Regions from separate parts of the Bacillus nitratireducens genome, predicted to be linked through region 2. Evidence: a T-box and tRNA genes for the amino acid it is inferred to sense, from the RefSeq annotation. Region 2 holds a T-box; the other holds one or more tRNA genes.
The links. A T-box is a leader RNA that pairs with one kind of tRNA and senses whether it is charged. The one in region 2 lies ahead of thrS (threonine--tRNA ligase), so its partner is inferred to be a tRNA-Thr.

Region 1: it encodes a tRNA-Thr, which carries the amino acid that the T-box ahead of thrS (threonine--tRNA ligase) is inferred to sense. The anticodon was not compared.

The regions. Positions count from the first base shown of each region.
Region 1 covers NZ_JAUMJO010000008.1:197,468-213,394, reverse strand. Annotated here, with positions in the region: partial or broken rRNA gene Q3V31_RS25435 (23S ribosomal RNA) at 1-83, shown strand, start outside; rRNA gene rrf (5S ribosomal RNA) at 184-299, shown strand; tRNA gene Q3V31_RS25425 (tRNA-Asn) at 308-382, shown strand; tRNA gene Q3V31_RS25420 (tRNA-Ser) at 385-476, shown strand; tRNA gene Q3V31_RS25415 (tRNA-Glu) at 494-568, shown strand; tRNA gene Q3V31_RS25410 (tRNA-Val) at 574-649, shown strand; tRNA gene Q3V31_RS25405 (tRNA-Met) at 674-750, shown strand; tRNA gene Q3V31_RS25400 (tRNA-Asp) at 754-829, shown strand; tRNA gene Q3V31_RS25395 (tRNA-Phe) at 839-914, shown strand; tRNA gene Q3V31_RS25390 (tRNA-Thr) at 933-1,008, shown strand; tRNA gene Q3V31_RS25385 (tRNA-Tyr) at 1,019-1,102, shown strand; tRNA gene Q3V31_RS25380 (tRNA-Trp) at 1,110-1,183, shown strand; tRNA gene Q3V31_RS25375 (tRNA-His) at 1,203-1,278, shown strand; tRNA gene Q3V31_RS25370 (tRNA-Gln) at 1,342-1,416, shown strand; tRNA gene Q3V31_RS25365 (tRNA-Gly) at 1,422-1,496, shown strand; tRNA gene Q3V31_RS25360 (tRNA-Cys) at 1,511-1,581, shown strand; tRNA gene Q3V31_RS25355 (tRNA-Leu) at 1,592-1,673, shown strand; gene Q3V31_RS25350 (DUF3884 family protein) at 1,914-2,234, opposite strand; gene Q3V31_RS25345 (YebC/PmpR family DNA-binding transcriptional regulator) at 2,583-3,302, shown strand; gene Q3V31_RS25340 (NUDIX hydrolase) at 3,451-3,912, shown strand; gene Q3V31_RS25335 (transglycosylase domain-containing protein) at 4,353-5,129, shown strand; gene Q3V31_RS25330 (DsbA family protein) at 5,317-5,967, shown strand; tRNA gene Q3V31_RS25325 (tRNA-Gly) at 6,083-6,156, shown strand; gene queG (tRNA epoxyqueuosine(34) reductase QueG) at 6,357-7,499, shown strand; gene Q3V31_RS25315 (amidase domain-containing protein) at 7,544-8,431, shown strand; gene trmL (tRNA (uridine(34)/cytosine(34)/5-carboxymethylaminomethyluridine(34)-2'-O)-methyltransferase TrmL) at 8,490-8,978, shown strand; gene Q3V31_RS25305 (sensor domain-containing protein) at 9,104-11,173, shown strand; gene Q3V31_RS25300 (PrkA family serine protein kinase) at 11,576-13,471, shown strand; gene yhbH (sporulation protein YhbH) at 13,922-15,097, shown strand; gene Q3V31_RS25290 (NEAT domain-containing protein) at 15,226-15,927, shown strand, end outside.
Region 2 covers NZ_JAUMJO010000003.1:284,852-300,778, forward strand. Annotated here, with positions in the region: gene ytaF (sporulation membrane protein YtaF) at 1-538, shown strand, start outside; gene coaE (dephospho-CoA kinase) at 590-1,192, shown strand; gene Q3V31_RS13395 (glyceraldehyde-3-phosphate dehydrogenase) at 1,302-2,330, shown strand; gene speD (adenosylmethionine decarboxylase) at 2,718-3,101, shown strand; gene nrdR (transcriptional regulator NrdR) at 3,298-3,759, shown strand; gene Q3V31_RS13410 (replication initiation and membrane attachment family protein) at 3,913-5,319, shown strand; gene dnaI (primosomal protein DnaI) at 5,353-6,291, shown strand; gene ytxC (putative sporulation protein YtxC) at 6,756-7,637, shown strand; T-box leader at 7,669-7,896, shown strand; gene thrS (threonine--tRNA ligase) at 7,945-9,882, shown strand; ribosomal protein L20 leader region at 10,091-10,211, shown strand; gene infC (translation initiation factor IF-3) at 10,275-10,778, shown strand; gene rpmI (50S ribosomal protein L35) at 10,800-11,000, shown strand; gene rplT (50S ribosomal protein L20) at 11,038-11,394, shown strand; gene Q3V31_RS13445 (dUTP diphosphatase) at 11,896-12,387, shown strand; gene Q3V31_RS13450 (M42 family metallopeptidase) at 12,457-13,542, shown strand; gene Q3V31_RS13455 (TetR/AcrR family transcriptional regulator) at 13,584-14,201, opposite strand; gene Q3V31_RS13460 (HlyD family secretion protein) at 14,497-15,150, shown strand; gene Q3V31_RS13465 (DHA2 family efflux MFS transporter permease subunit) at 15,163-15,927, shown strand, end outside.

The sequences.
Region 1 (15,927 bases), on a different contig from region 2:
AGATGATCAGGTTGATAGGTTCGAGGTGGAAGCATGGTGACATGTGGAGCTGACGAATACTAATAGATCGAGGACTTAACCATATAATATGTAGCAATGTTATCTAGTTTTGAGAGAACATAAAAAACTTGTTGACTTTTGAAGTGAATAAGTTATAATAATGATTGTCTCAAAAGAATAATGTCTGGTAATGATGGCAGAGAGGTCACACCCGTTCCCATACCGAACACGGAAGTTAAGCTCTCTAGCGCCGATGGTAGTTGGGACCTTGTCCCTGTGAGAGTAGGACGTTGCCAGGCAATATTATTCCGCAGTAGCTCAGCGGTAGAGCTATCGGCTGTTAACCGATCGGTCGTAGGTTCGATTCCTACCTGCGGAGCCATTGGAGAGCTGTCCGAGTTGGCCGAAGGAGCACGATTGGAAATCGTGTATACGTCACAAGCGTATCAAGGGTTCGAATCCCTTGCTCTCCGCCATAGGATTTATGATATTTGGCCCGTTGGTCAAGTGGTTAAGACACCGCCCTTTCACGGCGGTAACACGGGTTCGAATCCCGTACGGGTCACCACTTTTGGAGGATTAGCTCAGCTGGGAGAGCACCTGCCTTACAAGCAGGGGGTCGGCGGTTCGATCCCGTCATCCTCCACCATATAAATTATATGAATAATATTGTCGCGGGGTGGAGCAGTACGGTAGCTCGTCGGGCTCATAACCCGAAGGTCGCAGGTTCAAATCCTGTCCCCGCAACCAAATGGTCCCGTGGTGTAGTGGTTAACATGCCTGCCTGTCACGCAGGAGATCGCCGGTTCGACCCCGGTCGGGACCGCCATTTTAATAAGGCTCGGTAGCTCAGTCGGTAGAGCAGAGGACTGAAAATCCTCGTGTCGGCGGTTCGATTCCGTCCCGAGCCACCATTTATTTTAATAAAATATGCCGGCTTAGCTCAATTGGTAGAGCAACTGACTTGTAATCAGTAGGTTGGGGGTTCAAGTCCTCTAGCCGGCACCATGTAAGTTTCGGAGGGGTAGCGAAGTGGCTAAACGCGGCGGACTGTAAATCCGCTCCTTCGGGTTCGGCAGTTCGAATCTGCCCCCCTCCACCATTTACATAGGGGCATAGTTTAAAGGTAGAACTGAGGTCTCCAAAACCTCCAGTGTGGGTTCGATTCCTACTGCCCCTGCCAAATATATATACACAACATGGCGGTTGTGGCGAAGTGGTTAACGCACCGGATTGTGGCTCCGGCATTCGTGGGTTCGATTCCCATCAGTCGCCCCATTTTTATTTTAAAAATTACAAATAATCTAATTGATACTTACATATAATTAAGTAAGAAATCGATGGGCTATAGCCAAGCGGTAAGGCAACGGACTTTGACTCCGTCATGCGCTGGTTCGAATCCAGCTAGCCCAGCCATTTTTGCGGAAGTAGTTCAGTGGTAGAATACAACCTTGCCAAGGTTGGGGTCGCGGGTTCGAATCCCGTCTTCCGCTCCATTTTAACTTCATATGGCGGCATAGCCAAGTGGTAAGGCAGAGGTCTGCAAAACCTTTACCACCGGTTCAAATCCGGTTGCCGCCTTTCTTATTGTGCCGATGTGGCGGAATTGGCAGACGCGCACGACTCAAAATCGTGTTCCTTCGGGAGTGTCGGTTCGACCCCGACCATCGGTATCAAGAACGGCGTAACATCAAGACTCTATACTAATTGTATAGAGTCTTTTTGTGTTTTCATTACACGACAAAATAAGCACTAATAGTGCGTAGGAGGTAGTGTGCGGTGGGTAAGCGACGAACTTTAGATACAGTTGGAAGAAACTATGAAGTACTAAAAGGATAAAACTGAACGTTCGGTTTTATCCTTTTATAGAATTTCAGTAGAATATTACATATACAATAATTTTTTCCAGCACTCTAGAGAGAATTTCTCCACCCAGGTGACATGAAGTTAAATCCGACACCACCAGTAGATATTAGTACATTATCAACGGTTAAGTTTGTAATTTCTAAAAACCTCTTTTCAAACTCTTCTCTGTTGTACTTGTACATAGTTGAGTGGCACGCCCACATTGGCGTTGAAGTACTCAACCAGTCCCCTAATTCCTTTAATTCAGGAAACAACTCAAATCGAATTGGTTCATCTAATTTCATGAATCTCACTTGATAGATAGTTGGGTTTAGCTTTTCTCCTATCCCTTTAAGACTATGTGCTTTTTTCTCATTTGAATGTTTCATAATTACTTTCCCCCATCTTTCCTTCAAATTTTTTCCTATTTTAATTATACAGCAATAGAAAGTGATTATAGGAATATTATGGGAATCGGTGATGTAAAAAGACTCTAACAGAAATGTTAGAGTCTTTTTTGTTAAATTATGTTACCTGATTCTAAAATTCGTAATAAACGTAGGAATTCATGTATAATATAACTTGTCGAAAGAACAAAATGATAGTAATTTATATTATGTCTGTAATATGAATCAAAAATGAACTTTTTATATTTCTTTTAAAAATGTGTTGAATACACATTATATTTCATATTAATATTTTTATGTAGATTTAAAATGGGAAAGAGAGTGGAAAGTATGGGTCGTAAATGGAATAATATTAAAGAAAAAAAAGCATCAAAAGATGCAAATACAAGCCGTATATACGCGAAGTTTGGACGTGAAATTTATGTGGCAGCAAAACAAGGCGAGCCAGATCCAGAATCAAACCAAGCGCTTAGAGTTGTATTAGAACGTGCGAAAACATACAACGTACCAAGAACAATTATTGATCGTGCAGTTGAAAAGGCAAAAGGCGGTTCAGAAGAAAATTATGATGAGCTTCGTTATGAAGGATTCGGACCAAACGGATCTATGGTAATTGTAGATACACTTACAAATAACGTAAACCGTACTGCAGCAGATGTACGAGCTGCATTTAGCAAAAACAGTGGTAACATGGGCGTAAACGGTTCTGTAGCTTATATGTTTGACGCGACAGCTGTTATTGGTCTTGAAGGTAAAACATCAGATGAAGTTCTTGAAATTTTAATGGAAGCAGATGTAGATGCACGTGACATTCTAGAAGAAGAAGAGTCTGTTATCGTTTATGCTGAACCTGATCAATTCCATTCCGTACAATCTGCACTTAAAGATGCTGGTGTTGAAGAATTTACAGTTGCAGAATTAACAATGCTTGCACAAAATGATGTAGAACTTCCTGAAGATGCTCAAGCACAATTTGAAAAAATGGTTGATGCATTAGAAGATTTAGAAGATGTACAGCAAGTTTACCACAACGTAGACTTAGGAGAATAATAAGACAGAAGATCCTTTCGTTTAACGAATAGGGTCTTTTTTTTGTGAAGTTAATTACGATGATGAATTATTAAAGGTGTTTTGTTGTAGTTATGGAATATGATTATAGATAGTATTTTAAATGATTGTATTTCTAGGAGGTATTTCTATGGAGCATAAAACACCAAAGCATATCGTTGCCGTAGCAGGCTATTTAACAAATGAAAAGAATGAGGTGCTTTTAACAAGAGTGCATTGGCGAGCGGATACGTGGGAAATGCCTGGGGGACAGGTAGAAGAAGGAGAAGCACTCGATCAAGCTGTTTGTAGGGAAATAAAGGAGGAAACAGGATTAACGGTAAAGCCTATCGGAATTACAGGTGTTTATTATAATGCTTCTATGCATATTTTAGCTGTTGTGTTTAAAGTGGCATATGTGAGTGGTGATATAAAAATTCAACCTGAAGAAATACAAGAGGCTAAGTTTATTGCTTTAAATGAAAAGAACATCGATGAGTATATAACGCGTCCTCATATGAAATCAAGAACTGTTGATGCGATGAGAGCAACGCATTTCATTCCATATGAAACGTGGGAAGTACAGCCATATAACCTTATAGGCAGGTTGTAAGAAAAGGGTAGCTATTTGAGATACACTCAAATAGCTACCCTTTTCTTATGTATATTACTTCAGAAAAAGGTCAAAATGATAATAAAGCTAGTATTGATTTTTAGAACGTTTGTTCTGTATAATGATGATATATCATATATAATTAGATTACTAGATGTTCAAAAATAGAAATTTATAGATGATATAATAAAAGAATAAAGTGGAATTAAGGAAGTATACTGCTCTTAATTTCTACGCTGCTATTGGTTATGAATGTTTTAAAATAATGTATATTCAACATTTCATATGAATAGTAGATAAAAAAGGACTGTGATACAATACATTTTTACACCTTACAATGTTGTAAGGTACGTGTAAGAGAAATCGATGGGATATTCTTTTACAACAAGGTATTCTTAAGTTAAGAGTTATATATGCTGTGTGGAAAAGAGGTGTTCGAGATGAAAGAACGAGTATTATCTAGAGTGAACTATCATCAAAAAGTTGCATTAAATCCATTAAATAAATTTCTTTATAAAGCCATTATATTATTATTATTGTTAAGTTTTGCATTATTATTCGTTGGAAATGTAATGATTGAGCGAAGTGATATTAGTAAATTACATGTACCTGCTAATTTAGAGGTGCCAGAATCATTAACACACGCATTTATTGCGACGGAAGATAAAAGATTTTATCATCATAACGGTTTAGACTATATAGCGATTATCAGGGCGTCTATTGAGAATATAAAAGCTGGTGGTGTTGTGCAAGGAGGAAGCACGATTACACAGCAGTTATCTAAAAATGCTTTCCTATCTAATGAACGTACATTTTCCCGTAAGTGGAAAGAAATTTTTTATACGAAAAAGATTGAACGTACATTCACAAAGGATGAGATATTAAAATTGTATGTAAGTAATATTTACTACGGAGAAGGCGCATGGGGGATTGAAAAAGCAGCAAACCTTTACTTCGGTAAAAAAGTGAATCAATTAACACTGGCTGAAAGTGCAATGATGGCTGCTGTAGTAAAAGCACCGGCTTATTACTCACCTGCACAAAATTATGATAAAGCAGTTGAGAGACGGAATGTAGTTTTAAGGTTAATGGAGAAAGAAGGCTATATAAATCATGATGAATATGTGCAAGCAGTTAGCGAGAAACTAGTAATTCGTCATGATATAAAAACAGAGCAATCCATGTTAAAAAATGCCCGTGAAAAAGCAGTAAGTTAAAAGAAGTTCCTATATAGGAGCTTCTTTTTTTGAATAATTTGTGACAAAAGACGACACAATATTGTCACAAATGTTGTATTTTTGTAATTTATGTGAGCGTGTTCATTGCGTGACCGATATAAGTGTTGATATTATGTGTATTGTGTACAATGCTGTATACAGAATATGAATTTAAAGAGGAATGTATATGAAATCAAATAAACTCATGGTTCTTGGTGTAGTTTTTTCTATCGCAGTATTGATTGTAATCGGAACAATTGCGTATAGCATCATAAATGACAAAAAAGATAAAGGGAATGAGATGTTTGCTTATTCTACGCAACAATCTTTAGGGAAAGATGATGCTCCAGTTAAGGTAGTTGAATTTGGAGACTTCAAATGTCCTGCTTGTCGTACTTGGGATGTAACAGTATTACCACGATTAAAAGAAGAATATATTGATAAAGGTAAAGTGCAGTTATATTTTATTAACTTCCCATTTATCGGAAAAGACTCTGATTTAGGTGCAGCTGCTGGTGAAGCGATTTATAAACAAGATCAAGATTCATTCTGGATTTTCTATGATGAGATTTATCAAAATCAAAAGAAAGATACGGAAGAATGGATTACAGAAGAATTACTTCTTAATATTGTGAAAGAAAAGCTTCCGAAAATTAATGTAGAACAGTTTAAAAAAGATTTACACAGTAAAGAAATGAAAGACAAAGTACGTAAAGATTCAGATCGTGCTCAAAAATTAAAAGTTCAAGGTGCTCCTTCAGTATATATAAATGGAAATCTTGCAAATCCTGATTTCGATAGTATGAAGAAGGCAATTGATAAAGAATTGAAAAAGTGATGAGTTATCTCATCACTTTTTCGACTTTTTTCGATAAAATTCTTGCTTCGTATTTTTTTACATGCTATACTACTTTACATAAGTTATTTTAATATCTTATATTTATTTCATATTTGCGGGTGTAGTTTAGTGGTAAAACAAGAGCCTTCCAAGCTCTGGTCGAGAGTTCGATTCTCTTCACCCGCTCCAAATTTTATTTAATGTTTTTCTAATAAATTGTGATCAACGCAGTGTTTCGTTTCTAAGATAAACGAGGCATTGCGTTTTTTAATGTTTGAAAAGCGTAATTGTATGCGAAAATAGAAGTAAAGAATAGTATTCCAAAAGTGAATTACTAACCAATATAGTCGTTACATAAGGGATAGATTCATCGGAGGAGGCGATAAAGAATGGATTTTGAACAATTAAAGCAAGAAGTAATTGCGTATAGTAAAACGATTGGTATAGATAAAATAGGGTTTGCTAGTGCATCACCATTTGAGGAATTAAAGCAACGATTAATCCAGCAGCAACAATTAAATTATCAGTCTGGATTCGAAGAGCCTGATATAGAGAAGAGAACGAATCCACAGCTTTTACTACCTGGTGCAAAATCAATCATTGCGATTGCTTTAGCGTACCCTTCAAAATTAAAAAATGCACCATTAAGTAAGCGTGGAGAACGCCGCGGGATTTTTTGTCGTGCTTCGTGGGGACAAGATTATCATCTCGTTTTACGAGATCGTTTGCAAAAGTTAGAGGCATATTTAATCGAGAAACTTCCGGATATAGAAGTGAAATCAATGGTCGATACAGGTGAACTAAGTGATCGAGCTGTATCAGAACGTGCCGGTATTGGATGGAGTGGTAAGAACTGCGCTATTATTACGCCGGAATTTGGTTCGTATGTATACTTAGGAGAAATGATTACGAACGTCCCATTCCCTCCGGATCAGCCAATAGAAGATCAATGTGGAAGTTGTACGAAGTGTATTGATATTTGTCCTACAGGTGCTTTAGTACAGGGTGGACAGTTAGACTCGAAGAAATGTATCGCATTTTTAACACAGACAAAAGGGTTTCTGCCTGAAGAATATCGCGATAAAATAGGAAACCGTATATATGGATGTGATACATGTCAGACTGTTTGTCCAAAAAATAAAGGAATGGATTTCCACAACCATCCTGAGATGGAGCCTGATCCTGAGTTAGTTAAACCGTTATTAACACCACTTTTAACAATTAGTAATCGTGATTTTAAAGAGAAGTATGGAATTATGTCTGGTTCATGGAGAGGTAAAAAACCATTGCAACGAAATGCTATTTTAGCACTTGCGCATTTTAAAGAAACAGCAGCAATTCCTGATTTAATCGGTGTTATGAAAGATGACCCAAGACCAGTACTTCGCGGAACAGCAGCATGGGCACTTGGGAAAATTGGCGGAGATGGAATAGGCGAAGCAATTGAAAAAGCGATGGAACGTGAGAAAGATGAAGAGGTTCTTCATGAAATGAATCGTGGACTTGAATTGTTAGCACAGAAAAAAGAGTAGATAATATCTCCCTTTTTCATATTGTAATATGGGAGGGAGACGAAATGGTTGTAAAAGCGAATATTGAAAAGCAAGTACAACAGTTTTTAGCATATATCACAGAGAAACGAACTGACGTGGATGGTATTGCTGAAGATTTATTACGAATGGTACAGAGAAAGAAACAATTGTTTCAAAAACGTAGTGCAGATATAGTGAAAGCAACTGCCGATATTTCTTTCATGAGACAATTAAATAGTAGTGAGCATCAAGAAATTGATTATCAAGTACACTTTAAATATTTAATTAAGCATAAAGAATTATTTTATATCGAAGAGGAACAATTAAAACGACGAGTTTGTCTGAAAAATAATCGTGTAATAGATGATTATGCTCTTGAGGTGTCAGAAGAAATAGGGATAGGTGAAAAGTTAGAACGAGAAGTCACGAAAGAAAAATACGGTTCATATCAATATAATCGTTTAGAGGCAGTGAAATATGCAGAGCGTTGGTGGGATGATCGCAATCCTGTATACCGTAATTTCCCTGATAATTGTACAAATTTCATTTCACAATGTCTGCACACTGGAGAAGTGCCAATGAACGGACATCCTAATATTCGTAAAGGGTGGTGGCAAAGGGGAAACCAATGGAGTTGGAGCTGGGCTGTAGCACACTCTTTTTATTGGTATTTGTCAGGTGCTACAACAGGGCTTCGGGCAGAAGCGGTAGAAAAGCCAGAAGACCTAATTCTTGGCGATGTAATTGCGTATGATTTTGAGGATGATGGTAGGTGGAATCATACGACAATTGTAGTAGCAAAGGACGCAGATGGTATGCCGCTTGTAAATGCACATTCAGCGAATAGCCGTCGGCGTTATTGGAATTATGAAGACTCTAGTAAATATACACCGCAAATGAAATATAAATTCTTTCATATTATTAATGGGTAGAGATTTTTCGTTCAAGTGGTATAATACGTAGTAGACAAAAAATAGAGGTGAATATCGCGTGGGAGTACATGTTGTTTTATATCAACCAGAAATTCCAGCAAATACAGGAAATATTGCACGTACGTGTGCAGCAACTGGAACAGAATTACATTTGATTAGACCGCTTGGATTTTCAACGGATGACAAAATGTTAAAGCGTGCAGGATTAGATTATTGGCAGCACGTAAAAGTTACGTATTATGATTCAATCGAAGAATTTTATGAGAAAAATAAAGATGGTGAATTCTTCTATTTAACAAAGTATGGCGAGAAAGCTCATACAGCATTTGATTATAGCAAACGTGAGAAGGATTACTATTTCGTGTTTGGAAGAGAAACAAATGGATTACCAGCTAATGTAATTGAAGAAAACTTCGATCATTGTTTACGTATTCCAATGACGGATAAAGTACGTTCATTAAATTTATCTAATACAGCAGCAATTTTAATTTATGAAGCGTTCCGTCAACAAAATTATCCAGGATTAGATTTAGAAATCGTTTATTAAAAGTCGCCATTTGGCGACTTTTTTATTTATTTTAGAAAATATGTAATCATACATTTTAAAAACGGTACATATTCATATAGAATGAGGTATATGAATAAAAATAGATAAGACAGGTTGAGATAAATATGAAGGAACAATATAACAATCAAAATACCTATTTAAGTATGATAGATATGGATTTAGTAAAACAGGGACTGCTACATGCTATTCAAGATTTAGTTTTTATTGTGAAAGTTATTGATGATGAAACTTTTAAATATATTTATGTGAATAAAATAGGAATGGATTATGCCAGGCTAGGAACAGAATGTTATGGAAAAACTTTTGCAGAAGTATTACCAGAAGATACGGCAAGGGTATTACAAAGGCAATATGCAAAAGTAATGAGAGAAGCGAGAGCAAATACATTTTGTGATGTAATTAGTTTACCAACTGGTAATATACATTATGAATCTTTACTTAATCCAGTATGTGATGTAAATGGAATATGTCAGTTTATTATTTGTATTACTAGGGATATTACAGCACAGGTTAAGGAAAAAGTGGAAATAGAAGAAAAACAAATGTTATTTAAGTCATTACTAGAATATAATAATGACTCCATTGTATCTGTAAATTCTATTGGGAGAATTACATATGCAAATCCAGCAACATATGAAATATTTGGATATCGATATGAAGAACTAAGTAATCAATTTGTTTTTCAGTTTATAAATAAGGAATATGAACAGGCTTTTCAAACTATATTTAAGGGGGTTTTACAAGGAAGAGCACAACAAATTGTTGCAAAGAAATATATTCATAAAGAAGGATATGAACTTTATATTTCCGTTAGGACAATCCCCATTATTGTGAATAGTGAAATCGTCGGGGTGTACATAGTTACGAGGGATGTTACAAGGCAAGTATTAAATGAGATGAAAACAGAATATTTGGCTTACTTCGATCAGTTAACAGGGTTAATGAATAGAATATCATGTACAAATAAACTAAATGAATTTTTAGCTGAGAATAAAAAATTCGCATTGGTTTTTATAGATTTGGATGAATTTCACCTTATTAATGATACATTTGGTCATAAAGAAGGAGATCAAGTCTTAAAAAAGGTTACTGAATGCTTACGAGACGTAAAAATAGAAGATATGCATTTATTTAGAGAACATGATGATCAATTTGTTATGTTAATAGAAAATATAACGAGAGAATGCGTAGAGGAAGTTGCACAAACAATACTAAAAAAAATTAGTGGGCATTTTGTACTAGAAGAAGAGGATGTTTATTTGAGTGCATCAATTGGGATTGTAATGGCCCCAGAAGATGGAATGGATGAAAAAATACTTTTCCAAAGAGTCGACGCAGCTTTGGAAAAAGCCAAGGAAAAAGGAAAAGGGTATTATCATTTTTATTGTAGTGGATTAGATTGTGAACGTGAACAAAGGTTTATAATAGAAAATCAGTTACATCGTGCTATAGAAAAAGATGAATTTTTCCTATATTATCAACCTCAAATTAATATTGAAACGGGAAAGATAGCCAGTATGGAAGCCTTAATAAGGTGGGAGAATAAGGAGCTAGGATTGGTCTCGCCAAATCAATTTATCCCGCTTGCTGAAAGAACAGGATTTATTATTAAACTTGATGAATGGGTAGTACATCAAGTGTGTGAACAAATACGTGAATGGTTAAATAAAGGGTATGAAGTTGTACCAATTGCAGTTAATATTTCAGCTAGACATTTTCGTTCTATTACATTGATAGAGATGATTACACGCGCTTTAAACAAGTACAATGTCCCACCTCATTTATTAGCAATAGAAGTTACAGAAGGGGCTCTTATACATAAAGATGTATCGAAAAGAGTGCTATTGCAGTTAAAAGAACAAAATTTAAAAATTCATTTAGATGACTTTGGAACGGGATATTCATCTTTAAGTTATTTAAAAACATATCCGATTGATACGTTAAAAATTGATCGTTCTTTTATGGAAGGTATATATATAGATGAAAGAGATACGAATATTACGGCTGCAATTATTCATTTAGCACATACTCTAGGATTAAATGTAATTGCAGAAGGAGTAGAAAAAGCGGAACAAATACAATTTTTAAAGGAAAAGAATGTGAAAATCGTACAAGGCTATTTTTATAATCGTCCTTTATCGATATACGATGTGGAAAATATTTATTTTAAATAGTTTATAAAAACAAGAAAAAAAGTGATGTGCTAAAAAGCACATCACTTTTTATGTGTACCTGGCGTATCGTTATAACCAGATGTGAAAATAGCTGTAAGAAATGTGAGTGATACACCTAAAATTAATAATAACTTCATACTAATTTCCTCCTTACTTTTTCGGTTTACGAATCTTATTTGTGAATCGAAATGTATGTAAGGTTCCTAGAAGAAAAGAATTTATTTACAATGAATAGTAGCGTGAAAACGTTAATACCCTTATTATACAGAATTTTCTTTGAATTTTGGAGAGAATTTTATAGAGCTATTATATATTTCGTTTTGATTTAAAGAATGTTTAAGGACATCCTAGCATACCTTTTATAATAATCCGATTGAACAAGGAGATGGGGGAGGAGCTATAATGGATATTCTAAAAAAGATTGAACAGCATCGAGCAGCAGAAGAACGTTTACAATGGGAAGGTACGTTTGCGGAGTATTTGGAGCTTGTGAAAGAAAGACCATGGGTGGCTCAAACAGCACACTCTCGCATTTACAATATGATAAAAGATGCCGGAATTGAAGAAGTTGATGGTAGAAGAAAATATAATTTCTTTAGTAATCAGCTGTTTGGATTAGAGGATGCGTTAGAACGCCTTGTAGAAGAATATTTTCATCCATCTGCAAAACGATTAGATGTTAGAAAACGTATTTTATTATTAATGGGTCCTGTTAGTGGTGGTAAATCAACTTTAGTTACGATGTTGAAACGAGGATTAGAAACATATTCACGTACAGATCGAGGGGCTATTTTCGCAATTAAAGGTTGCCCAATGCATGAAGATCCATTGCATTTAATTCCGCACCATTTACGTGATGACTTCTTTGATGAGTATGGAGTAAGAATTGAAGGGAATTTATCACCATTAAATGTGATGCGTTTAGAGCAAGAATATGGATCAAGAATTGAGGATGTAGTTGTAGAGCGTATTTTCTTCTCTGAAGATCGCCGTACAGGGATTGGTACATTTAGTCCATCTGATCCAAAATCACAAGATATTGCCGATTTAACAGGTAGTCTAGACTTTTCTACGATTGCAGAATATGGTTCAGAATCAGATCCTCGTGCGTACCGATTTGATGGAGAATTAAATAAGGCGAACCGAGGTATGATGGAGTTCCAGGAAATGTTAAAGTGTGATGAGAAGTTTTTATGGCACTTATTATCACTTACACAAGAGGGGAATTTCAAAGCAGGTAGATTTGCGCTTATTTCAGCAGATGAATTAATTGTAGCGCATACGAATGAAACAGAGTATCGCTCCTTTATAGCAAATAAGAAAAATGAAGCATTGCACTCAAGAATTATTGTAATGCCAGTTCCTTATAACTTACGAGTTAGTGAAGAAGAACATATTTATGAAAAAATGATTCGTGAAAGTGACGTGTCCAATGTTCACATTGCACCGCATACACTTCGAGTTGCAGCAATGTTCACTATTTTAACTCGTTTAAAAGATCCGAAGCGTCCGGATATTGATTTAATTAAAAAGATGCGTTTATATGATGGAGAAACGGTAGAAGGTTATAATGCGATTGATGTAGAAGAATTGCAACGTGAATATCAAGATGAAGGTATGAAAGGTATTGATCCTCGTTATGTTATTAACCGAATTTCTTCTACAATTATTCGAAAAGAGGTACCATCTATTAATGCACTAGATGTACTTAGATCGCTAAAAGACGGGTTGGATCAACATCCATCAATTAGTAATGAAGATCGAGAGCGTTATATGAATTTCATCTCATTAGCGAGAAAAGAATACGATGAAATTGCTAAGAAAGAAGTACAAAAAGCGTTTGTTTATTCATACGAAGAATCAGCTAAGACACTCATGGATAACTACTTAGATAACGTTGAAGCGTATTGTAATAAATCAAAATTACGTGATCCGTTAACGGGAGAAGAAATGAGCCCAGATGAAAAACTTATGCGTTCGATTGAAGAGCAAATTGGAATTTCAGAAAATGCTAAGAAAGCATTCCGTGAAGAAATTTTAATTCGAATTTCTGCTTATGCCCGTAAAGGAAAGCGCTTTGATTATAATTCACATGAACGTCTTCGTGAAGCGATTCAGAAAAAACTATTTGCTGATTTAAAAGATATAGTGAAAATTACAACATCAACGAAAACACCAGATGAAAATCAGCTTAAGAAAATCAATGATGTTGTTGCACGCTTAATTGATGAGCATGGATATAATTCTTCATCTGCGAATGAATTGTTACGTTATGTAGGTAGTTTGTTAAATCGATAGTTTGATAACAAAACGCTGTCTCTTGTTCTTGGGACGGCGTTTTGTTATCTATTGATACTTGTAAAAAGTGTCATAGCTTGTCCAAATATAATAAATTAAGATGCGATTTTATGAATTTATTGTCAATTATTTTTACAATATGCATATGATAGAGTAACCAACCATTCATACGAAAAAAGCCAACACAATACAATATGTTGCAATACGAAAATGTGTGCAACAATGCATTGTGTTTCTTTCTTATCAACGGCTGAATGTTTCTTTCTATTATGTGAGTGGCAAAATTTTGTTTAGGATGCTCGGAGTATTGTATGAAAAACGCTATATATGTTTATGGGATGATTTTCAATGGGCAGTTACCTTTCAAATATTCTAGCTTGGCATATTACAGAACAAAATTTATAGATTGCTGTTCATAGAGGAAGACAATTACAGTAAGGAGGGAAAGGAATGGGCGAAGAAAACCAACCAAATTATACGATTTCACAGGAAAACTGGTCCCTCCATCGCAAAGGATATGACGACCAACAACGCCATCAAGAAAAAGTGCAGGAGGCAATCAAAAATAATTTACCAGACCTTGTAACAGAAGAAAGTATAGTTATGTCTAATGGCAAGGATGTTGTGAAAATACCGATTCGTTCTTTAGATGAATATAAGATTAGATACAATTATGATAAAAATAAACATGTTGGGCAAGGAAACGGTGACAGCAAAGTTGGTGATGTCGTTGCGAGGGATGGATCAGGTGGTCAAAAGCAAAAAGGACCAGGAAAAGGGCAAGGGGCAGGAGATTCAGCTGGGGAAGATTATTATGAAGCGGAAGTCTCAATTTTAGAATTAGAGCAAGCGTTTTTCAAAGAATTAGAGCTGCCGAATTTAAAGAGGAAAGAAATGGATGAAAACAGGATTGAGCACATTGAATTTAATGACATTAGAAAAACAGGATTATGGGGAAACATTGATAAGAAACGAACGATGATATCTGCATATAAACGAAATGCAATGGGCGGCAAAGCATCCTTCCACCCGATTCACCAAGAAGATTTAAAGTTCCGTACTTGGAATGAGGTGTTAAAGCCAGATTCGAAAGCCGTTGTATTAGCGATGATGGATACGAGTGGATCGATGGGAATATGGGAGAAGTATATGGCACGTAGCTTCTTCTTTTGGATGACAAGATTTTTGCGCACAAAGTATGAAACGGTAGATATTGAGTTTATTGCCCATCATACAGAGGCAAAAGTAGTTACAGAAGAAGAGTTCTTTTCAAAAGGAGAAAGTGGCGGAACGATCTGTTCTTCCGTATACAAAAAAGCACTTGAGCTAATCGATAATAAATATTCACCAGACCGCTATAATATTTATCCATTCCATTTTTCAGACGGTGATAATTTAACTTCGGATAATGCTAGATGTGTAAAGCTTGTTGAAGAGCTGATGAAAAAATGTAATATGTTTGGGTATGGGGAAGTGAATCAATACAACCGCCACAGTACGCTGATGTCAGCCTATAAAAATATTAAAGATGAGAATTTCAGATATTATATTTTAAAGCAAAAAGCAGATGTATTCCATGCGATGAAGAGCTTCTTTAAAGAAGAATCAGGTGAAAAGATGGCATAATCCCTTTTAAAGGGATTATTTTTTTGTAAACTTTTTATTTTTTTAGTTGACAATGATAATGAAAATCATTATCATTTATTCAAGAAATGATAATATTTGGATTTATAGATTTTGGAGGAGATGTAAAGTTGAAAAAAACTAAAAGAAAACATATCAATGCAATGCTAGTGGCGGCAGCCTTAGCGCTACCGTTTGCTGTGTATTCAACACCTGCTTTAGCAGCGGTAGCAATCGAGGCTAATAAAACGGGGTATGCTTTAGAAGATGGTACATATGATGCTGTTATTAAAGCGTATAAAGATAAAACGAATGAAGAGTCTATGGCAGCTGTTTATATAAAGGATCCTAAGTTAACGATTGAGAATGGAAAGAAAATTGTAACGGCAACGTTAAGTGAGAGTGATTTCTTCAAATACTTGAAAACAGAAGATATTCATACTCCTGGTGTGTTTCATGATGTAAAAGTAATATCAGAAGATAAAAAGAAAAATGGAACGAAAGTGATTCAGTTTGAAGTAGGGGAATTAGGAAAGAGGTATAATATGCAAATGCATATTTATATTCCGACAATGGCCTATGATAATAAGTATCAAGTGCAATTTGAAGTAAATACATTGAATTTAGAAAACAATGTTCCAGAAGAACAAAAGGAAAATAAAGAGGATAAAGTGGATCAACAAGATGAAAGTGGAAATGTAATAGTAGATAAGCAATTACAAATGCATATTAATAAATATAACTTGAATAGAGAGAATCTAAATACGCCAATAACTAAGGAAGATTTATTAAAAGTTAAATCTTTAATAGTTGTTGAGGCAAAAAGTAAAGGG
Region 2 (15,927 bases):
TCCACTAAGATCAATTATAATTATCGGGATCTGTTCAGCGGCTGTCATGCTCGTTTCCATGGGAATTGGACATATGATCGCGAAAATATTTTCACCTGTTATCGCAACGCGTATCGGTGGGCTTGTTCTTATTGGAATCGGGATTTGGGTATTATATCAATTTTTTCGGAGTGATAGAAAAGAAGAACCGAAGCAAGAGGAGAAGGTTTGGAAATTAGAAATTGCTTCTCTAGGGCTAGTGATTCAAATTTTGAGGAAACCGACTGTTGCGGATTTTGATAAATCAGGAACTATATCTGCAGGTGAAGCGCTACTTCTCGGTATTGCTCTTTCTGTCGATTCGTTTGGTGCTGGAATTGGTGCATCCTTATTAGGTTATGCACCTGCTATGATGGCGATATTAGTTGCAGTGATGAGTTCTTTATTTTTATTTATTGGAATGAAGCTTGGTACGGTTTTATCGAATATGAAGTGGTTACAAAAATTTACATTCCTGCCTGGGGTATTACTCATTATTATTGGAATTTGGAAAATGTAAGTATGGGCGTGGAACATTAGTTTCGCGCCTTTTATTATGAGGAGGATTATTATGACAGTAGTAATTGGATTAACGGGAGGCATTGCAAGCGGAAAAAGTACGGTATCAGAAATGTTTCGTGAACTAAATATACCAGTTATTGATGCTGATATTATTGCACGAGAAGTTGTAGAACGAGGAAAGCCAGCATATAACAAAATTGTAGAGGTATTTGGAACGGAAGTGTTACAAGAAGATGGGGAGCTTGATCGACCTAAATTAGGAAGTGTTGTTTTTTATAATGAAGAAAAACGATTGCAGTTAAACAAAATTGTGCATCCTGCGGTACGTGAAGAAATGAATGCGCAAAAGGAGATGTACATAAAAGAAGGTATGCAAGCGGTTGTGTTAGATATCCCTCTTTTGTTTGAAAGTAAATTAACAAATCTCGTTGATCGTATTTTAGTTGTAGCAGTTATGCCGAGTACGCAATTAGAACGTTTAATGAAACGGAATAATTTTTCAGAAGAAGAAGCAACGGCGCGTATTCAGTCTCAAATGCCATTAGAAGAAAAAGTAAAGCGTGCAGATGAAGTGATAAATAATGATGGCACAATTATGGGAACGAAAACACAATTACAGGTAATTTTGAAGAAGTGGAACATTATTAACTAAAAAATTGTGAAATTAATGAAAATGCTTAGTGACATATCTCCTTTTTGTGTTATACTATTATTGGGATTGGAGATAAATAGTATAACGCATTCAAGGGGGATAACATATTATGACTCGTGTGGCAATTAATGGATTTGGACGTATTGGGAGAATGGTATTTCGTCAAGCAATAAAAGAAAGCGCATTCGAAATTGTAGCAATCAATGCAAGCTATCCATCAGAAACGTTAGCACATTTAATTAAATATGATACAGTTCATGGTAAGTTTGACGGAACAGTAGAAGCATTTGAGGATCACTTATTAGTTGATGGGAAAATGATTCGCCTTTTAAACAACCGCGATCCAAAGGAATTGCCTTGGACGGATTTAGGTGTTGAAGTTGTAATTGAAGCAACTGGTAAATTTAACTCGAAAGAAAAAGCAATTCTTCACGTTGAAGCTGGAGCGAAAAAAGTTATTTTAACAGCGCCTGGTAAAAATGAAGATGTAACAATTGTAGTTGGTGTGAACGAAGACCAATTCGATATTACAAAACATACTGTTATTTCAAATGCATCTTGTACAACAAACTGTTTAGCGCCTGTTGTAAAGGTGTTAGATGAGCAGTTCGGAATTGAAAACGGTTTAATGACGACTGTTCATGCTTATACAAATGACCAAAAAAATATTGATAACCCACATAAAGATTTAAGAAGAGCACGTGCTTGCGGACAATCAATTATTCCGACAACGACAGGTGCTGCGAAAGCGCTTGCAAAAGTTCTTCCGCACTTAAACGGCAAACTTCATGGTATGGCACTTCGTGTACCAACACCAAACGTGTCTCTTGTTGACCTAGTAGTAGACGTAAAACGTGATGTAACAGTTGAAGATATTAATGAAGCGTTCAAAACTGTTGCAAACGGTGCATTAAAAGGAATTGTAGAATTTAGTGAAGAGCCTTTAGTGTCTATCGATTTTAATACAAATACACACTCAGCTATTATTGATGGTTTGTCTACAATGGTAATGGGTGATCGTAAAGTGAAAGTACTTGCTTGGTATGATAACGAGTGGGGCTACTCTCGTCGTGTTGTAGATCTTGTAACGTTAGTTGTTGATGAATTAGCGAAACAAAAAAATGTGCAACATATTTAAGTGAACGAGGGAGAGGGCAAGTGAAAATTTGCCCTCTCTTTTTAATTTTTTCTGAAAAGGAAAAAAATTATATGAGTATATTTTGGAAAGTGGACATACCACGAAACGTTGGGATTACTGTATTCGTGAATCATTAATTTTTTTTAGGGAAAAGTAAAGAGGAAAATATGACAGAAAATCGAAAAAACTGTTGTTGCAAAATGAAAATAAACAAAGTATACTAACACTCGTAAACTTAAGAGCTGAGGTACGTAGTCACTACTTAAAGGGTTAGGACCTCTCTGGACTAACTTTCCCCCGTGGTAGTGGAGCAAGCCAAATTGCAAATTAGTTTTCAATTCGAACAGTTAGAATAAATTTACAAGGGGGAACTGTAGAATGGATACTATGGATACGATGGGTCGTCACGTGATCGCTGAACTTTGGGATTGCGATTTCGACAAGCTTAATGACATGCCGTATATTGAACAATTATTTGTGGATGCAGCACTAAGAGCTGGTGCTGAAGTACGTGAGGTTGCTTTTCATAAATTTGCACCACAAGGTGTAAGTGGAGTAGTAATTATCTCGGAATCACATTTAACAATTCATAGCTTTCCGGAGCACGGTTACGCAAGTATTGATGTTTATACTTGTGGGGATCGTATTGATCCAAATGTTGCTGCAGAATATATTGCAGAAGGTTTAAACGCGAAAACGCGTGAGAGCATCGAGCTTCCTCGAGGCACTGGTAGCTTCGAGATTAAGCAGAGAGAAACAAAAGCTCTTTAAAAAAGAACATAATTGATTTAAAATGTAAAGAGGTGTATAATGCACCTCTTTTTTAGTTTATATAAAATAGGATCATGATATGTAATAACTTAGAGTGGTCAGTATATAAGAATGAGTTATATAATATTGTATATATATTTTCACATGTAGGTGAGTAGCGAAAAAATAAAGATTATATTGTAAAGGAGTGAATGAATTGCGTTGTCCATCCTGTTTTCATAATGGCACAAGAGTGTTAGATTCGCGTCCGGTAGACGAGGGACGCTCTATTCGAAGAAGAAGAGAGTGTGAAAGTTGTTTAAGTCGCTTTACAACATTTGAAAGAGTAGAAGAATCACCTCTTATCGTTGTTAAAAAAGAAGGAACACGAGAAGAGTTTAATAAAGAGAAGATTTTACGCGGTTTAATTAAAGCGTGTGAAAAAAGACCTGTATCTTTAAGGCAGTTAGAGGAAGTGACACAAAGTGTGGAGCGTGAACTTCGTAACTTAGGTATATCGGAAGTGAAAAGTGATATGATTGGTGAAATTGTTATGGAAGAACTTCGTGATATTGATGATGTTGCTTACGTACGTTTTGCTTCTGTGTATCGTCAATTTAAAGATTTAAATGTATTTATTGAAGAATTAAAAGATATACTGCAAAAAGAGAGAGAGTAGAAGGTGTAGTATATTCTCTTTATATACTGTAAGTAAATGAGATAAGAGAGCTAGAAGCGGAAGCTAATAGCTCTTTTTCGCTAAGGAATTATATAATAAAGATAGAACGAGTGAAATATAGGTTAGATTGGATGAGAGAAAGGAAAAGCAAGAATGGAAAAACAGTCATGGATGGAGCTATTGCCGATTGATCGTTATAAGGTAAGTGCGAAAGGGTTGTTACATAATTACGACCGGAAAGTTTTAACAATGTTGTATCAGCCATTAATAGGTAGTAGAGCTTTTAGCTTATACATGACGCTATGGGGAGAGTTAGAGCAAGATCGTGTATTTGGAAAAGAGAATACACATCACTCCCTTATGGTGACCATGCAAATGCAACTTCCTGAAATATATGAGGAACGAGTAAAGTTAGAGGCGATTGGGCTTTTAAATGTATATATTAAAAAAGAAAAAGATATTCGAATGTTTATATATGAGTTGCAACCACCGTTATCTCCGAAGCAGTTTTTTGATGATATTGTTTTAAGTATCTTTTTATACAATCGATTGAGTCGGACAAAATATAACCAAGTAAAGCAATATTTTTTAGAAGAAGAATTCGATTTTGCTTCTTATGAAAATGTTACGCGCTCCTTCAACGATGTATTTGATTCATTTAACCCGGGTCAGTTTGAGCATGCGCAAGAAGAACTTCGTATCCCGAAAACGACAATTATGCCAAGTAACGAGAAGGGGGATGCTCCGAAAGTTTGGAATGATTTCTTTGATTTCTCTTTATTTGTGGAGGGATTATCAGCGCTTGTTCCTAAAAAGGCAATTACAGATCAAGTACGAGAATGTGTCATTACACTCGCTTATGTGTATGGTGTGGATGTGTTATCAATGCAAAATATCGTTCTTGGTACGGTGACAGAGGTGCAAACAATTGATATCGAAAGACTTCGAAAAGGAGCTCGTGATTGGTATCAATTTGAAAATGGGCAAGCTTTACCTATATTAAGTGAAAGAGTGCAACCTCATGCTGCGCGTACGATGAAAGAGAAAGAGCCATCTACGCAAGAAGAAATGCTGATGAAGCAGTTAGAGGAAATATCGCCAAAACAACTATTGAAAGAAATTTCGGGCGGTGCAGAAGCAACGAAAGCAGACTTGCAAATTGTTGAGGATGTAATGATAAATCAAAAGTTAACGCCGGGGGTTGTGAATGTACTTATTTATTATGTTATGCTACGCTCAGATATGAAACTTGCGAAAACGTATGTTGAGAAGATTGCTGGACATTGGGCACGAAAAAAGGTCGGTACAGTAGCTGAAGCGATGGCGTTAGCGAAAGAAGAAAACCGTCAATATCAAGAGTGGGCTGAGACGAAGAAAAAAGGTCGTACGGCGAAGAAAACAGTGCGAAGAGAAATGGTACCAGATTGGCTTAAAGAAGAGCCGAAAGAAGAAGTGAAAGAAACTGTGAAAACGGACGTGAGTGTTGAGAAAAATACAAGTTCGTTAGAAGATGAGCGGAAGCGATTAGAAGAAGTGTTGAAAAAATATAAGCGTGATTAATAAAAGAGAATGAACGCTCTTTGAGGTGAGGAAATGGAGCATATTCAAAATTCATTTACGAAATTAATGGAAAATGAAAATTTTAAAAATAGATATGAAGTCTTAAAGACAGAAGTGATGGCGCATCCGCGTGTGAAAGCATTTATAGACGAACATAAAGGTGAAGTAACGACTTCTATGATTGAGCGTAGCCTTGTGAAGTTGTATGAATATATTGGACAAAGTGTAGGGTGTGCGGATTGTCCGGATTTAGGATCATGTAAAAACATGCTAGAAGGATATGAGCCGAAGCTCGTCATCCAAGGTAAGATGATTGATATTCAATACGATCGTTGCATTAGAAAAGTAGCATATGATGAGAGAAAAAAATATGAAAAACTTGTTCAAAGTGTATATATGCCAGCTGACATTTTACAGGCAACTATGGAAAATTTAGACCCTTCAGATTTAGATGCACGTATTGATGCAATAGGTGCATCGAATGAATTTTTAAACACATTCGAACCAGGTAAAAAAGTACAAGGTTTATATTTGTACGGTAAATTTGGTGTAGGGAAAACGTATCTTTTAGGGGCAATTGCAAATGAGCTTGCTCGAAAGAAAATTAGTTCGATGCTCGTATACTTCCCTGAATTTCTACGTGAAATTAAAAGTTCGATTCAAGATAATTCGATTGGTGAAAAGATTGATGCAGTTAAACGCGTACAAGTATTAATGTTAGATGATATCGGAGCAGAAGCGATGTCAAGTTTTGTACGTGATGATGTGCTTGGCGCAATCTTGCAGTTCCGTATGTTAGAGAACTTACCGACGTTCTTTACGTCTAACTTTGATTTCAAGGAGTTGGAACATCATTTAACGTATACACAACGCGGTGAGGCAGAACAAATGAAAGCAGCACGTATTATGGAACGAATTAAATATTTAGCGAAGCCAATTCCAATTGGTGGGAAGAACCGTCGTCATAAGTAAAAGAGCAAGCTGAGAAGCTTGCTCTTTTTTTATTATAGTGATGATTTCTTGGCGATAAGATTAAAGTATTCAAGGTGTCTAAAACTAATGCTTTCTTCATAACGATGTAGTAACTCTTAAGCGGTTTACATATGACGGAGGAATCTTTTATATACTCAAACATCTTAATACCGTCCGTTTATCCTAATTCGTGAGGGCTAATAATCAGTAGGGGATGAACAAAACCCCCACTGATTAAAGTTTCACTTTATCATAATGGTCAAATTGTTGAAAATTCATAGTAGCTTGTATCATTTTTTTCTCTCCCCCTTAATATATATAAAATTAGCAAGCCATATCGAGTGGATTTTCTAACGATGGGAGATATATTTCTACTAAGAGTGAACTTCCACAGATCGGACTCTTATAGGATGTGTAACGTATAGATGCAATCCTTTAGAGCGGGGATAAAAGGGGGGACAAAAGTGATTGAAATTTGCTTCGAAGAAAAAAATGATGCTGCGCACGTATACAGACAACTAACGAAAAGAACGGAATCTTTATACAAGGAAACAAGTGTATATTTAGATGGGCAAAAGGTTATTATTCATATACCACTATGTGAATCGAATTATATTGAAAAGATTTTATTGCCAGTACTACTATATTTCATTATGAATGTGAAACAAAATGAATGGATTCATACCATTTTAAAGGAAAAGTTTTTTTACGAAGAACAAGAAGAGTGTCATCAAATCTTGCATATGGCACAGGAGATATTAAAAGAAAGAAGAAAAGGAGTGGCTCATGATTTAACGCGTCATAAATTTGAGACATATATTATGTCATCTTTAAATGATTGGCTTTGTGATCCGCTTTCATTCTCGTTTTCATCATATGTCCGTTTTCGCCTTCGTACATATAGGGAAATGGTAGCCAGACTTGCTGAAGTTGCAATTGATGAGTATAAAATGGAGCAAGAATACCAAATGTTCATTGAGACCCTTCGTCAACAAGTTAGTGGCCGGAAATCACGTTTGTCCTGTGTACATCTTATTTTTGATGAAAGTTTTATTTTCTATGATGATAAAGGTAGACGTTTAAAACAGGAGAGATTGGTCCAATATATAGATGAAGAATTATTAAAGCAAAAGGATGTATATATCGATACGAAAGTAATTGCGCCACTTCTTTCTATTTCGCCGAAAAAGATTTATTTATATACGAAAGAACAAGATCATAACATGATTGTAACTTTGCGAAATGTATTTCAAGAACGGGTCCAATTGCATGGATTACATGAGTTTGAGCGCAATGTGAAAAATTTAAAAAATAAAGGTAACGCCCTTGATTTTCTAAGTTTTTGAGCATATAATTACCTACATAAATGAAATATATTGAAATGTCATGATGAGGACATGAGTAGTTATCTACGATTTTCAGAGAGGGAAGCCTTAGGGTGTGAGCTTCCTAGTACGGGATTATTACTTACCACCTCTAAACTTTAGCAGTGAACGTTTTTCTAGTAATTGCTAACGGACAACACCGTTATGTTGAACTTGAGCAATTAACAATAAGGTTAATTGGAACAAGGGTGGAACCACGAATTCAACACTCGTCCCTTTTTACGGGATGAGTGTTTTTTATTTTGAAAAAAAAGAGGAGTGACCAGTGATGGCAGATGTAGTTAAAATTACTTTCCCTGATGGAGCTGTGAAGGAGTTTCCAAAAGGCGTAACAACTGAAGAAATCGCAGCTTCTATTAGCCCAGGCTTAAAGAAAAAAGCTGTGGCTGGAAAATTAAACGATGAGATGATCGATCTTGTTACACCAATCGAAGAAGATGGTGCAGTTTCTATTATTACATTAGATTCTGAAGATGGCTTATACATTTTACGCCATTCAACAGCCCACCTTTTAGCACAAGCGTTAAAACGTTTATATAAAGATGTTAAGCTTGAGCTTGGCATTGGTCCAGTAATCGAAAATGGCTTCTACTACGATATTGATATGGAAGAAGCAATTACGGTTGAAGACTTCAAGAAAATCGAAAAAGAAATGCAAAAAATTGTGAACGAGAACTTAGAAATCGTTCGTCATGAAGTACCACGTGCAGAAGCACTTCGTCGCTTTGAAGAAATCGGCGATGAGTTAAAATTAGATTTAATTAACGATCTTCCAGAAGATGCAGTTATTACAATCTATGAGCAAGGCGAATTCTTCGACCTTTGCCGTGGTGTTCACCTTCCATCTACAGGGAAGATTAAAGTATTTAAATTATTAAGCGTTGCTGGTGCTTACTGGCGCGGCGATAGCAATAATAAAATGTTGCAACGTATTTACGGTACTGCATTCGTTAAGAAAGCAGAATTAGATGAGCACTTACGTATGCTTGAAGAAGCAAAAGAGCGCGATCACCGTAAATTAGGTAAAGAATTAAAACTATTTACTAATAGCCAAAAAGTAGGACAAGGTTTACCACTTTGGTTACCAAAAGGTGCTACAATCCGCCGTATTATCGAGCGTTATATCGTTGATAAAGAAGCAAGCTTAGGCTATGATCACGTATACACTCCAGTACTAGGAAGTAGAGAGCTTTATGAAACTTCTGGTCACTGGAACCACTACCGTGATGGTATGTTCCCATCAATGGAAATGGATAATGAAGAATTAGTTCTTCGTCCAATGAACTGCCCTCACCATATGATGGTTTATAAAAATGATATTCACAGCTACCGTGAATTACCAATCCGTATTGCGGAACTTGGAACAATGCACCGTTATGAAATGTCAGGTGCGTTATCTGGATTACAACGTGTACGCGGAATGACTTTAAATGATGCGCACATTTTCGTTCGTCCAGATCAAATTAAAGAAGAGTTAAAGCGTGTTGTAAACTTAACTCTAGAAGTATACAAAGATTTCGGTTTAGAGAACTATTCATTCCGTCTATCTTATCGTGACCCAGCTGATACTAAAAAGTACTATGCTGATGATGAGATGTGGGAAAAAGCACAAGGTATGTTAAAAGAAGCTATGGATGAAATGGGTCTTGATTACTACGAAGCTGAAGGTGAAGCGGCATTCTACGGTCCAAAACTTGATGTTCAAGTTCGTACTGCTCTTGGAAAAGACGAAACACTTTCAACTGTACAATTAGACTTCTTACTTCCAGAACGCTTTGAACTATCTTACGTTGGTGAAGATGGTAAACAACATCGTCCAGTTGTAATTCACCGTGGTGTTGTATCAACTATGGAACGTTTCGTTGCCTTCTTAATTGAAGAATACAAAGGTGCATTCCCAACTTGGTTAGCTCCAGTTCAGGCGCAAGTAATTCCTGTTTCTCCGCAAGTGCATTTAGACTATGCGAAGAAAGTACAAGATGAATTACGACGTGCTGGTATCCGTGTTGAATTAGACACTCGTGAAGAGAAAATTGGTTACAAAATCCGTGAAGCACAAATGCAAAAAATCCCGTACATGCTTGTAGTAGGTGACAATGAAGTGGCTGAAAACGGCGTAAACGTACGTAAATATGGTGAACAAAAATCAGAAACAATTGCATTAGATGCTTTTGTTGACATGATTAAAGTAGAAGGAAAACGATAAGAAAGAGCCGCGGTATACCGCGGCTTTCTTATGTATTATAAATAATTAAATTTAGAAAAAATAACCAAACAATACTTATCATAAAAAAGTATTGCAAGTATGTTAGTTGTTTGTTACAATATTTCTTGTTGTTAGTAAAACACATCGCGTCTTCTTGACAGACGTCATGTCCTATGATAAACTCATCAAGGATAATAGAATATGGTTTTGGAACAAGTAGAAGCACCCGCTTCTCACCTGATGGACGCATTCGCAGTTAGCAGGTAAATGTATTTCTTACTTAAGATCTTACAAGTGTGGGTGCCGTATGCCCGCGCTTTTTTTGTTCGGGTTCTACAATTACAAAACGTATTCTGAGAAAACCTTGGAGGTGGCTTACTATTAGCAAGGATATGATGATTAACGAGCAAATTCGTGCACGTGAAGTACGTTTAGTTGGTGCAAATGGCGATCAACTTGGAATCAAGTCTCGTAATGACGCTTTAGACTTAGCTGCAAATCTTAATCTTGATTTAGTATTAGTTGCTCCAAATGCGAAACCGCCAGTATGCCGCATTATGGACTACGGTAAATTCCGCTTTGAGCAACAGAAGAAAGAAAAAGAACAGCGCAAAAATCAAAAAGTAATCAGCATGAAAGAAGTTCGTTTAAGTCCAACAATTGATGAACACGACTTTAACACAAAACTTCGTAATGCTATCAAGTTTTTAGAGAAAGGCGACAAGGTTAAAGCGTCAATTCGCTTTAAAGGACGTGCCATTACTCATAAAGAAATCGGTCAACGTGTTTTAGATCGCTTCTCAGAAGCTTGTGCTGAAGTTAGTACAATCGAATCTAAGCCTAAAATGGAAGGACGTAGTATGTTCTTAGTTTTAGCACCGAAAAACGATAAGTAATAGATAGAGGAGGAAATACCTATGCCTAAACAAAAAACTCATCGCGGCGCTGCAAAGCGTTTCAAAAAGACTGGATCAGGTAAACTGAAACGTTCTCACGCTTACACAAGCCATTTATTCGCTAACAAATCTACAAAAGCTAAACGTAAACTACGTAAAGCTGGTGTAGTAAGCGCTGGTGACTTCAAACGCATTCGTCAAATGCTTGACAACTTAAAATAAGTTCGGCTGATATATAGAACAATTAGGAGGTAATATTATGCCAAGAGTAAAAGGTGGTACAGTTACTCGTCAACGTCGTAAAAAAGTAATAAAATTAGCAAAAGGTTATTACGGTTCTAAAAATACATTATTCAAGGTTGCTAACCAACAGGTTATGAAATCTCTAATGTATGCATTCCGTGACCGCCGTCAAAAGAAACGTGACTTCCGTAAATTATGGATTACACGTATCAACGCAGCAGCTCGTATGAATGGTCTTTCTTACAGCCGCTTAATGCACGGTCTTAAAAATGCTGGCATCGAAGTTAACCGCAAGATGCTTGCTGACTTAGCTGTTCATGACGAAAAAGCTTTCGCTGAATTAGCAACAGTTGCAAAAAACAACATTAACTAATTAATTAGTTGAAACCTTAGAAGATTTTTCTTCTAAGGTTTTTTTATTTACATTCATGGCAAATAGTAAATGATTTGCAAAATCATTTACTTATTATCGTTATCGATATGACAAAATCAATGCGAAAACTATAGTGATATAGAAGAATATGTGTATAATGTCGGGAGAATCCTCCTGGCTTTTTTTTATTTATGCTCCTTTGGAAAGAAGAGTATCTTTCCTAGCAGAAACGACACTGCTATAATGGAAAGATGATATGGAACTTTCATCAGATAAAGTAAAACTTTAACCAGTGTGGTGTTATCCTCGGCTAAATATTAGCCATCACCAATGAGGTGAACAATCGAATAGCGATGATTGAAACGTATTTGCAAATTAAGGACAAGCTATTTTATAAAGAGTTAGGTAGCTGACTTGTTAATAAGAACTGAAAAATAATAATGAACTTTGAGATGAAACAACATTGTTGCGTAAAATGCGATGTTGGAGGAGGACAATAGAATGGACTTACTACAACTATTTAAACTACAAAAAGAATTAGATGACCGTATTGTGAAAGAACATGACTTACAACCGAAAAAATTGTTAAAAGAAAAAATGTTAGCTCTTCTTGTAGAAATTGGAGAACTTGCAAATGAAACACGTTGTTTTAAATATTGGAGCAATAAACCAGCATCAGAGCGTGAAGTAATATTAGAAGAGTACGTAGATGGTTTGCATTTTATCTTGTCAATCGGAATCGATTTAGGAATTGATAAAAACTTCTTATTCTATAAATGTGCGCAAACGAATAAAACACAAGTAGAAATTTTCTTAGACACATATGCAAAAGTGATTCGATTTACAGATCAACCTTCTATTACGAACTATATTGAACTATTTACAAGTTATCTTCGCCTTGGACAAGCGCTTGAATTTGAACAAGAAGAGATTGAAAAGGCGTATTTAGACAAAAATGAAGTAAATCATCAGCGTCAAACACAAGGATACTAAGTTAATTTTTGAATATTTCAATTTCCTTTTGTATAATAAAGTGACTGAAGAAAAAGGAGGGTGTTGGCAATGACAAAATTAGACGCGACATTGACAATGCTAAAAGAATTAACAGACGCACGAGGTATTGCGGGTAATGAGCGCGAACCACGTGAAGTAATGAAGAAATATATTGAGCCGTTTGCAGATGAACTTTCTACTGATAATTTAGGAAGTTTAGTTGCGAAAAAAGTTGGGGAAGAAAACGGCCCGAAAATTATGGTTGCAGGTCATTTAGATGAAGTTGGCTTTATGCTTACGCAAATTGATGACAAAGGCTTCCTTCGTTTCCAAACGGTTGGTGGCTGGTGGTCGCAAGTTATGCTGGCACAGCGCGTAACAATTGTAACGCGTAAAGGAGATATAACAGGTGTGATTGGTTCGAAACCACCGCATATTTTACCTCCAGAAGCTCGTAAAAAGCCAGTTGACATTAAAGACATGTTCATCGATATTGGTGCTTCTAGCCAAGAAGAGGCAATGGAGTGGGGCGTAAGACCAGGAGATCAGGTTGTACCTTACTTTGAATTCCAAGTAATGAAGAATGAAAAGATGTTACTTGCAAAAGCATGGGATAACCGAATTGGTTGTGCAATTGCAATTGACGTATTAAAACAATTAAAAGATGAAAAACATCCAAACGTTGTATACGGCGTTGGGACTGTACAAGAAGAAGTTGGTCTTCGTGGTGCGAAAACATCTGCGAATTATATCAAACCAGATATCGCGTTCGCAGTAGATGTTGGTATCGCTGGAGATACACCGGGTGTAACGTCAAAAGAAGCGCAAAGTAAAATGGGCGATGGACCGCAGATCATTTTATATGATGCTTCTGTTATTGGTCATACAGGTTTACGTGACTTTGTAGTTGATGTTGCTGATGAATTACAAATTCCATATCAGTATGATTCTGTAGCCGGCGGGGGAACAGATGCAGGAGCAATTCACATTTCTGTAAACGGTATTCCGTCTATGGCAATTACGATTGCGACACGCTACATTCATTCTCATGCGGCAATGTTACACCGTGATGACTATGAAAATGCAGTAAAGTTAATTGTAGAAGTTATTAAACGTCTTGATAAAGAGGCTGTACATAACATTACATTTAATTAATAGAAAAAAGCGAAGGATAACCTCCTTCGCTTTTTTCATTTTTAAAACGGTCTTTCTAATCCTGCTGCAGTATGGGCTCCTAAAATAATTAAGCGAGTTAATTGCATTGCCATGAAATGTGGGGTATAAATCATGCCTCTTTTTAACCATGACATAATCATTCCGATATGAGCGCCTGTAACATAACTAATAAGAATATCACGAGGGACCATAAGGTCTTCATCATCTGGCTGGGAAATAGATAAGCTTAATGTTAAATGTGTTTGGATTGTTTTCATCATTTTATAAGAATAGTTTCCAGCTGCCTTATCGCCGAGCATAACGTTATAGAAATTAGTATTTTCTGCGATATGCTCAAACAAAGCTAAAAAAGTTGGATGCGGTGAATCAAAAGTGAGCTGAAAATCTTCTTTATTTCGATTTTGTGGTTTAATTACTTCAGCTAATTTTTCTAGCATTTCTTCTATGCTTTTGTCTAATAAATCATATTTATCATGGTAATGGCTATAAAATGTAGCGCGATTTACAGGAGCGCGTTCCGCGATATGTTGCACAGTTACATTTTCAAAGCCCTTTTCGCCTACTAAAGCGACAAAAGCATCCTGTATGAGTTGTCTCGTTCGTTTTACACGTGGATCATTTGTATTTTTAATAGACATTTTACTTCACCTCGTTTAATTTTTTTAACTTAAACAACACATATATAGTGTAATGTTGTTTAAACAACATATAGGTTTAAATTGTTGGTTGTAGATTCGGCATAATTATTTATAATTATAAACGATAGTCCTTCAGAAATCAGCACCGCTCGCAGACAGACGAAATAAGGTTTGTACTGCAAAGGGTGTGATTTTTTTGTTTAAAAGTTAATATAATTAACAATTAAGCAATATAAACAATAAGGATGTAAATAGTTTAGAAAAAAATTATATGCGATATAAGGAGAGGAATGCAATGAATCAGTTTCGAAGAATGGTAATTATCAACATTATCACATTAATTGTATTAGTTGGCGGCGGTATCGGCGGTTATTACTACTACAATCAAGCAGAAAATTATTTAAAAACAGACAATGCAAAAATTGACGGAAAGGTAATTCCGATTGCATCACCAGTAGCAGGTAAGTTAACAGACTGGAAAGCTGAAGTAGGAAAAAACTACAATGAAAACGATAAATTAGGTGCTGTCACTGTAGCAGGAGCAAATGGCGAACAAACAGTAGACGTAACAATTCCGCAAAATGCTACGGTTGTACAATCAAACGCAACAACAAACGCGTTCGTTGGAGCAGGTAGCCCAATTGCATACGCATTTGATATGAGTAATTTATGGGTAACAGCAAACATTGAAGAGACAACTATTGATGATGTTCAAAAAGGTCAAACAGTAGATGTATATGTAGATGCATACCCAGATACAACGTTAACAGGAAAAGTAGAACAAGTTGGATTAACAACAGCGAATACATTCTCGATGTTACCATCAAGTAACGCAACAGCGAACTATACGAAAGTAAAGCAAGTTGTACCAGTTAAAATTTCTTTAGATCATAGTAAATCAGTAAATATTGTTCCTGGAATGAATGTGTCAGTTCGTATTCATAAGTAAGGGGGAGATGAGATGTCCTCAATTGCAATTGTAGGATATGCACTATTTTGTATAATCGTCTTCTTCCTTGTAAATCGTCTTTTACGAAAGAAAAAAACGAATATGGGAGAAGAACAAGTCCCAGCCGTAAGTAAAATAGAGGTAACTAAAGCAGAAACAGAACTTGAACAAAAACAAGAAATAGAAGCTTCTAACGTAGTGGAATTAGAAACAGGGAAGCAAGAGCAAGTAAAGCAAGAAAAAGAAATGCTGAAGAGACAATTGCCGGTAGAGAATGTGAATGTAAAGGCAGTTGTAGCTGTATTAATTCTTGGTATGTTCGTTTCTATTTTAAACCAAACAATCATTAATGTTGCGTTGCCTCCATTAATGAACGAATTTAACGTATCAACTTCAACGGCCCAATGGTTAATTACAGGTTTCATGCTTGTAAACGGAATTTTAGTACCGATTAGTGCCTTTTTAGTTTCGCGATTTACGTATCGTAAATTATTCGTAGCGGCAATGTTATTTTTCACGGTAGGATCTATCATTTGTGCTACATCAGGTAACTTTACAATGATGATGACGGGCCGCATTATTCAAGCGGTTGGTGCAGGTATTTTAATGCCGGTTGGTATGAATATCTTCATGACATTATTCCCGCCTCATAAGCGCGGAGCAGCGATGGGATTACTAGGGGTAGCAATGATTTTAGCGCCAGCTATCGGACCAACTATTACAGGTTGGGTGATTGAAAATTATAGCTGGAACTTAATGTTCTACGGTATGTTTGTG